2 regions of the Erysipelothrix sp. HDW6B genome follow, and region 2 is predicted to be linked to the other one. Evidence: a T-box and tRNA genes for the amino acid it is inferred to sense, from the RefSeq annotation. Region 2 holds a T-box; the other holds one or more tRNA genes.
What was found. The T-box of region 2 lies ahead of ileS (isoleucine--tRNA ligase). A T-box ahead of a tRNA ligase gene usually reads a tRNA of that ligase, here a tRNA-Ile.
Positions count from the first base shown of each region.

Region 1: it has a tRNA-Ile gene. The T-box ahead of ileS (isoleucine--tRNA ligase) is inferred to sense a tRNA for this amino acid. The anticodon was not compared.

Region 1 covers NZ_CP049860.1:759,713-764,324, forward strand. The annotation lists gene G7061_RS03765 (energy-coupling factor transporter transmembrane protein EcfT) at 1-103, shown strand, start outside; gene truA (tRNA pseudouridine(38-40) synthase TruA) at 103-840, shown strand; gene rplM (50S ribosomal protein L13) at 941-1,378, shown strand; gene rpsI (30S ribosomal protein S9) at 1,388-1,789, shown strand; gene G7061_RS10950 (CatB-related O-acetyltransferase) at 1,976-2,629, shown strand; tRNA gene G7061_RS03790 (tRNA-Ile) at 2,796-2,872, shown strand; tRNA gene G7061_RS03795 (tRNA-Ala) at 2,899-2,974, shown strand; gene G7061_RS03800 (rhodanese-like domain-containing protein) at 3,158-3,439, opposite strand; gene G7061_RS03805 (rhodanese-like domain-containing protein) at 3,449-3,718, opposite strand; tRNA gene G7061_RS03810 (tRNA-Ile) at 4,014-4,090, shown strand; tRNA gene G7061_RS03815 (tRNA-Ala) at 4,114-4,189, shown strand; tRNA gene G7061_RS03820 (tRNA-Ala) at 4,231-4,306, shown strand; gene G7061_RS03825 (alpha/beta fold hydrolase) at 4,532-4,612, shown strand, end outside.
Region 2 covers NZ_CP049860.1:865,676-870,287, reverse strand. The annotation lists gene ileS (isoleucine--tRNA ligase) at 1-2,197, opposite strand, end outside; T-box leader at 2,232-2,447, opposite strand; gene G7061_RS04445 (DivIVA domain-containing protein) at 2,416-2,895, opposite strand; gene G7061_RS04440 (cell division protein SepF) at 2,901-3,305, opposite strand; gene hpf (ribosome hibernation-promoting factor, HPF/YfiA family) at 3,366-3,908, opposite strand; gene G7061_RS04430 (zinc dependent phospholipase C family protein) at 3,941-4,612, opposite strand, start outside.

The DNA of each region.
Region 1 (4,612 bases), 110 kb from region 2:
ACGAACACGTTACAAACAACTTGAAGTAAAAGCAAGTGATTGGATGTTCATTGTTCTGTCAATTGCTATCCTCATAGCAACAATCATGATTGGACGTATCTAATGCGCTACAAAGTGACGGTTGCTTACGATGGATCCGCCTTCTCAGGATGGCAAAAACAGCCATCGAAAGACAGTGTTCAAGACGACATTGAAGGAGCACTAAAAAGGCTCCATCGTAAACCTGTACCAATTCATGGATCGGGTCGTACTGATACACAGGTTCATGCATTGGCTCAAGTCTTTCATTTTGATTCGGATATAAACATGCCAATTGCAAATTGGATTAAGGCACTCAATACGCAAACCTCAGATGCAATTAATATTCTCAAAGTGGAATGTGTTGATGATACATTTCATGCTCGCCACGATGCAATTGCAAAGACGTATGTTTACCGAATTAATGTCGGACCGTACAATGTCTTTGAACGAAACTATGTATATCAGGTCAATCATCCGCTCAATCTTTCAAAAATTGAAGAAGCTATGGAATATATTGTGGGCGAACATGATTTTACAAGTTTTAATAGTTCACCACTTGATTTGTTTCCCAATCAAGTTCGTACAGTTCACAGTTTTGAAATGACAGTTTCGGACGATATTCTTGAATTTCGGATTACGGGAACTGGATTTTTAAGATATATGGTACGAATGATCGTCGCATCGATGGTCATGGTCGGATCTGAAAAAATAAGTCCTGATACGGTCAAAATGTACCGAGATGCTAAGGACAAAGATATTGCAAAACACAATGTGCCCGGGTGTGGTCTTTATTTAGAAAAAGTCACGTACAATTCCTAATTAGTTTCTTGACTTTTATTGCCAAAGAACATATAATTTATATCGGCACTTTATGCCAATAGTAGCCCCGGAAACTACTTTTGGTTTAGGAGGAAATTTTATGCGTCAAACAACTATGACGAAACCAGCAGATGTTGTGCGCCAATGGTATGTTGTTGATGGAACTGACAAGACTCTAGGACGTCTTGCAAGTGAAGTTGCAACAGTATTACGTGGAAAGCACAAACCAACTTACACACCTAACGTAGACGGTGGAGATTACGTAATCGTTATCAATGCAGACAAAATTAAAGTCAGCGGAGATCAAGAATTCAAAAAATTCTACTACAATCACTCACACTACCCTGGTGGAATGCGTACACGTTCAACACGTGTAATGCGTGAAGCATACACAGTAGAATGGGTCGAAAGAGCTATTCACGGTATGTTACCACACACAAGCTTGGGCGATGTTCAACGTAAACATTTATTTGTTTACAAAGGTGAAAACCATCCACATGCAGCTCAACAACCAGTGGAAATGGTAATCAAGGGATAGGAGAAGAGTATGACAACAAAAAATAAAGTAACTTACTTAGGTACAGGTCGTCGTAAGACATCCGTTGCTCGTGTCTATTTGACTCCAGGAACTGGTGTTATTACAATTAACCACAAACCTATTGAAGCGCATTTGCCTTCAGAATTATTACAAATGACAGTTCGTTCACCTTTTGAAGTGACATCAACTGTTGACCAATTTGACGTTAATGTTAACGTTAAAGGTGGAGGACTTACAGGTCAAGCCGGAGCAATCCGTCACGGAATTACTCGTGCTTTAATCGAAGCATCAGCAGATTACCGTCCTGCCCTCAAAGCAGCTGGATTCGTTACACGTGACCCACGTGCTAAAGAACGTAAAAAACCAGGTCTTCGCGGCGCTCGTCGTGCACCACAATTCTCAAAACGTTAATACTATTAACTTTAGAGACTATCAAGACTTCCTTTGGGAAGTCTTTTTATTTGACATGACGTAAAATTATGGCATAATAATTAAACAAATGAGGTGATGAGTTGATTCGAAAATTAAAACAGCTCCGAAATGTCGCAGTGGTCGTGCTCTCTTCTAAGTAAAAATCGATAGAAGAGAGGTATAAACATGAAAATTGATTATCGACATTGGTCAGAGCCAAGATACTTAAAAGATATAATTACTAATCCCCTAATTGAGGTCGGAGAATATTCGTATTATTCTGGCTATTATGGGTCTAATGATTTTGAAGATGGATGTGTCCGCTTTTTATGGGGAGATGCATTTTCAAGGACGTTGTTTAATCCAATTGAATCCAATCAATGGGAACTGGATCGATTAATAATTGGAAACTATGTCTGCATTGCTAGTGGAGTCGTAATTCTTATGGGAGGAAACAATAACCATAATACAGAATGGATTTCGCTCTATCCATTCGCGGAAACGATTCAGGCATCGTATTCACCGAAAGGTAATACAATAATTGGGCACGACTCATGGATCGGGATGGGAGCAACAATTATGCCTGGCGTAACAATCGGGAATGGTGCTATTATCGCGTCTGGAGCGGTTGTAACGCGTGATGTAGCGGATTATGAAGTTGTAGGCGGCAATCCTGCGAAACGCCTTAGAATGCGCTTCAGTGAGTCAGAGATTTTGATGTTAAATGAGATTGCTTGGTATACGTGGCCTCATGATATTATTGTCTTAGCATTGCCTTACATTTCAAGTGGAGATGTAAACGCATTGTATCAATTTGCACTGCGTTATAATTTAACATAAATAAAAGGCGTTCATCTGATGATGGCGCCTTTCTTACAGTTATAATAGTGTAATTTTAAGCGGTGTTTGATGTGATTTCTCAAATATTTGAGATATTAAGAAATAAAGTTCAATTCCGGTTGACACCCCTAAATGCGAGTGGTATATTATTAAGGCAGTCAGAAATGGGCCTGTAGCTCAGTTGGTTAGAGCGCACCCCTGATAAGGGTGAGGTCGCTGGTTCGAATCCATTCAGGCCCACCATTTCTTTAAGTAATAACAAAATATATGGGGCTTTAGCTCAGCTGGGAGAGCGCCTGCCTTGCACGCAGGAGGTCAGCGGTTCGATCCCGCTAAGCTCCACCATAAATTGTGAAATCAACTTTCTGATGAAGAAAGTTTTTTTATTCAATTAAATAAATAACATAGTCAAATAAATAAATAACATAGTCAAATAAATAAATAACATAGTCAAAAATTGATTAGGTGGTGTGTTTATCATTAGACACAGGACAAACCCATAAAAAAACATCCTAAATGGATGTTTTTTTATCCGCGATATGCAGACATGCCACCTAACATATTGACGACTTTATACCCTTGTTGCGCTAAAAATTGTGCCGCAGTATAAGAACGGGACCCACTTTGGCAAACAATGTGATAAGTTTTACTCTTATCCAGTAATCCTAAATTGTAAGGGATCGTCTGTAAAGGGATATTGAGTGCATTTGGGATTGAACCCATAGCAAACTCAATAGGTTCGCGAACATCAATAATGTGATGTTCCTGTTGATTGTATTTGAACTCATTGATGAGTATAGTTTGAAACATAATTATCTCCTAACGTATGTGCATCATGCCGCCGTGAATGTTAATGGCGTCAATATTGCGCTTGCGTAATGATTTTACAGCACGTTTACTCCTCGAGCCGCTTGCACAGATTACATAGACTGTTTTTGAACTTTGAAACCCGTCAAGCTGACTCAAAGGTACATTTTTTGTCCGGGGTAGTTTACGTTGTTGGTACTCATGCCGTTCGCGAACGTCTATAATGACTGCATTTGCAGGTAATTCGTGATAAGCAACTGATGGAACTTTATTGAAAAACATTGATTGCCTCCTTGATTTCATGAATATAATATACCCTAAGGGGTATATTTGGTAAAGTAATATGCTCATAAGAAGGGTTCGATTTCAACAATTTTATGGATTTAGTAGCGCGTTTAAAAAGCGGCGTACACTATGGATGGTGGTACTTAATAATCGGCTAAAGTGTGCTAAGTTTGTAGGTTTTTCAGATAGGAATTCAAATGGAAAATAAAGTTCTCTTTTTTTGACTGATATTGTTCAAAATTTGTTGACACTTAGAGGTCATAATGGTATATTAATTAAGCAGTCAAGATATGGGCCTGTAGCTCAGTTGGTTAGAGCGCACCCCTGATAAGGGTGAGGTCGCTGGTTCGAATCCATTCAGGCCCACCATTTCTAATGATTGCTAAATATTTGGGGCTTTAGCTCAGCTGGGAGAGCGCCTGCCTTGCACGCAGGAGGTCAGCGGTTCGATCCCGCTAAGCTCCACCAAATTTACAATTGAATGGTTACAGTATCTGTAACCAAATTATGGGGCTTTAGCTCAGCTGGGAGAGCGCCTGCCTTGCACGCAGGAGGTCAGCGGTTCGATCCCGCTAAGCTCCACCATAAATTGTAAATCACAGACCATCGTAAGATGGTCTTTTTTTGACCTTATATAAATTATTGGTTATAATATCTCCTTAAGGAGTTGATACTATGTATTTCGGTATAGATAAGCGTGTAAAAGCGTATAGCTACTCAATTTTTGATAATTGATTGAAGTAGCATAAATAATTTACTTCTTTCAATTTTAAACGACACAATTCATTTAAAAATAAAAGGAGAAAAACAATGAATAAATTATCAATTAACCGAGATGGTTACACACTAAATATTAATGATATGAGAAAGGATACAGATACTCCGATATTT
Region 2 (4,612 bases):
CTTCTTTCTCAATGTAAAGAATATCCTTTGTATAGTCTAAATAGTATGACGACATCGTATTAATTAATGAGTTAAGAACTGCTGTCGTTACTTTTTGATAATCATAACCTTCGTATGCTTTACGACCTTCGTTATTTACACGAATCGCTTCGTTCAAGACATAACGGTTCATTAAGGATAAATCTTCAATTGCAATACCGTCAGTGTCAATGTTGAAATTGTTCAAGTTACCGTGCATGAATCGGAATGTGTTTCGAATCTTGCGGTAAGACTCGCTCACTTGTTTTAAAAGGTCTTTTGACATTGTAATGTCTGAGTGGTAATCAACACTACCCACCCAAAGTCGTAAAATATCCGCACCCATTTCGGATGTGATTTCATTTGGGCTAAGTCCATTCGATTTAGACTTACTCATTTTCTCACCGGAATCCAGTTTGATAAAACCGTGCGTAATTACAGCCTTGTAAGGTGCAATTCCGTACAACGCGACAGAAATAATGAGTGATGAGTTAAACCACCCACGGAATTGGTCAGCTCCTTCAGCATATGCATCAACCGGAAGTGGTGTTTCGTTGTGATTTAATGCAGCTGTATGCGATGACCCTGAGTCAAACCAAACATCCATGATATCTTTTTCTTTTGTAAAGGTTCCATTTGGAGAATTTGGATGTGTATAACCAACAGGCAACAGTTCTGCAGCCTCTTTCTCAAACCAAATATTTGAACCATGTTCTTCAAATAACGTTGCAACATGTTCAAAGACTTCTGCATCGATGATTGGTGTCTCATCTTCTGCGTAGAAGATTGGAATTGGAACACCCCACGCACGTTGACGTGATATTGTCCAGTCGCCACGATCTGCAATCATATTATGCATACGTTTTTCACCCCATTTTGGATACCACTCAACATTCGCAATTTCATCAAGAATTTGTTGACGAATGCCATCAATCGATGCAAACCATTGCGTTGTTGCACGGTAAATAATTGGAAGCTTCGTTCTCCAGTCGTGTGCATAACTGTGAGTAATCCAACCCATTTTTAAAAGTGCACCTTCTTCTTCCAAACGAAGCGTTACGGCTTTATTTGCTTTCTCAAAGAACATACCCGCAAACTCACCTGTTTTTTCATTAAGGTGACCTTGAGCATCGACAGGTCCAAACGGTTTAATATCATACTTTGCAGCGACATCAAAGTCTTCTACCCCGTGGTCTGGCGCTGTATGAACACAACCTGTTCCCGCTTCATCAGTTACGTGATCACCATTTAATACAGGGGAAATACGGTCATAAAGTGGGTGTTTGTATGTAACATATTCAATGTCTGACCCCAAGAATGTTGTCAAAATCTCATAGTTTTCAATTTCTAATTCTTTCATTACGGATTCAATGCGCGATTCCATCATCACGAGAACCCCTTTATCAGTTTTCACACGTGCATAAGTCATCACTGGATTAACTGAAATTGCAAGGTTTGCTGGAATAGTCCATGGTGTTGTAGTCCAAATGACCAATTTATCATTTTGTTCTACGACGCCCTTACCATCAACCACATCAAACGCAATATAGATAGCTGGATCACGTCGATCTTGATATTCGATTTCAGCCTCAGCTAGTGCAGTCTCACTGGATGGTGACCAATAAACAGGTTTTAATCCTTTGTAGATCATACCTTTTAGCGCCATTTGAGCAAAGACACGAATTTGTTGTGCTTCATAGTCTTTATTGAGTGTAATGTATGGATTCTTGTAATCTCCAATTTTCCCAAGAGATTTGAAATCTTTCATTTGAATTGCAACTTGTTCGCGTGCATATTTCTCGCAAAGAGCTCTAAACTCGTGTAATGGCATTGATTTACGATCAACACCTAGCTTTTGAATCGCATTTTCAATTGGCAATCCATGCGTATCCCAACCTGGTCTAAACGGTGTCTTAAATCCTGCCATGAATTTTGTACGGACAATGAAGTCTTTTTGAATGCTATTTAATGCATGACCAATATGAATGTTTCCATTCGCATAAGGAGGACCATCATGTAATACAAAGAGTGGCGCACCTTCTGCTTCTCTGGTTGTTTGCATTGCTTCATAGAGATTTTCTTCATCCCATTTCGCTTGAATGAGTGGTTCTTTTTTGCTGAGATTCCCTCTCATCTCAAATTCTGTTTTCGGTAACAGTAGTGTATCTTTGTATTCCATAATTTCCTCCTATATACAAAAAAAGACGTCCTTAGATAAGGACGTCTTCGACGCGGTACCACCTTAATTCACAATTAAAAAATTGTGCACTCAAATGCGGTAACGCCGCCGACGTGTTTCTTACTTTATTCATAGAGTGTTCAGAAACAAGCTCACAAGTGATAAACCCATAAGGCCCTCTTCGTTCTCACCAACCACGAAGTCTCTGCAAGGGATGCTTATTGATTATTGTCTTGGTCATCGCCAATTATTAATGAATAAGGCGCTTCAGGAAGTTCAAGTCCTTCAATCGCTTCTTCTAGATTTTTAATTTTATCTTTCAATTCATCACGAAGCAAGTTCGATTCATTTGAAATTCGAGCAATCTCAACCAGCACTTGACGCGATGTTGACATTGCTTCACGAACAATCATATCTGCATTTGAATGAGCATTTTCAATAATGTCGTTTGCTTCACGAAGGGCAAGGCGTGACATTTCTTCTGATGCTCGTTCACGAACAGTGATTTCGCCAACAAGTTGCTGATACCTCTTTTTTATGAGGTCACGTTGTTCTTGGAGTGTATCAATCTGTTTCTTATAGATTTGTGTTTGTTTTTGCAACAAAACGCGTTCACGTTCTAGTTCCGAGATTGTCTGATCTACTTCAAAGCGATCGTATCCCTGTTTCATAATGCGAAATGCATGATTGTTTGACATAGTGTCTAAGAATCGAATTCTTCAAGGTTCATACTGATTTCACCTTGTACACCAATTGTTTTAGGAGTACATAGAATTACATTATGACCTATTTTTTGAATTGATCCATCAAGTGCAAAGACGACACCTGTTAAAAAGTCAATTGTACGCTGTGCGTAATCACGTTGTAAACGATGTAAGTTAACAACAGCAGCTCGTTTTTCTTTTAAGTAACGTGCTACTTCTTCAGACTCCTCAAAGGATCTTGGTTCGAATAGAACCATCTTTGTATCACTTGGTAATTTTGTTCCATCGCTTGCGCGTGGTGCTTCATAATCGCTCAATGTTTCTACCTCATCATCTGAAAATTCCAGGTATTCGTCATCTTCTACTGGCGTTAGAATGTTTTTTAGTTTGTCTTTAAAGCTCATATCCAAACCTCCATTTGTGTAATTATAGCATTTTTTCTACTGAACTTAAAATAAATTTTGTTATTCTACCTCAAGTAGACCATAGTCACCATCTAAACGCTTGTAAACAACAGCTACTTCATTGGTTTCATCATCAGTATAAATGAAGAATGTATGACCAAGCATTTCCATGTTTAAGATTGCATCGCTTAGGTCCATTTTTTCTGCAGCAATTGTTTTGGTTCTTACTAATTCTGCTTCTTCGTTTTGTTTTGTTTCTGCTTCTTGATCTTCGATCATTGAAATGAATGCTTGTGATAAGCCTTCACGGTTTTTCTTAGAAATACGTGTCTTATGACGACGAATTTGATCTTCTAATTTATGGACTACTTTATCAAGAGCAGCATAGAAATCTTCGGTCATTACTTCTGCACGTAATGGTCCGATTTTTGAAGTAATAGTTACTTCAACTTTAACGCCTGTTGGGTATGTATTAACAACAACGTTTGCACGCCATGTATCGTCAATTTCGAAATACTTGTGTAAGAATTCCAATTTTTCCTCTACTGCTGTGTACATCGCCTCTGTAATGTCGACGTTTTTTCCATGAATACTGATTAACATAATAAAACCCTCCCTATTATAGTGTTATAGATTTAATAAATACTATTGTAATACTTCATTTCTTTACCTACAGGTCTCCCCGTATCATATTGGCAATCTCTGAGTATGTCATCAAATGTCACACTAGGATCTGCAAGTGCTTCGTTTAGACGATCAACAAGGATTACACCTAGTTTAATTGAGTAATCGTACAAGTCGACGAAGCTTAGTCGCGATGTATCGTTTATATCCGTTGGATTTGACCAAACATCGTGTTTTAAATTAAGCACATCATGTTCTGAATCCAGTTCTCCATTCACCACATGGCTCGTAAGTGCCCAGGGTTCCAAGAACTTGTTTTCATATGCCCGGATTACAGGCGTCTTGATGTTACTTGGATCATATAAAAATCCAAGTGCCGTCTTGAAAGTCACAATTGATTCTTCTATGACTTGTGGACTCGTTTGAATATCAAACACATTTGCCAATAACATTTGGTAAAATGATGCGATAACACGACGCTCCGTCGCATCAACATCCACAAATCGTGTCGCTTTCAATTTTTTCATGTCTCTTCGTTTTACGTAAGATACCATGAGGGCGTCAATCATTGACTCGTAACGGAAATGCCAGTACTTCGTTTCATTTGCAATTTCGCCACTGCGATAAAACACAAATGGATGTGCTAACGTATCCAGTGACCAATGCATAAAATGTCCCGAAAG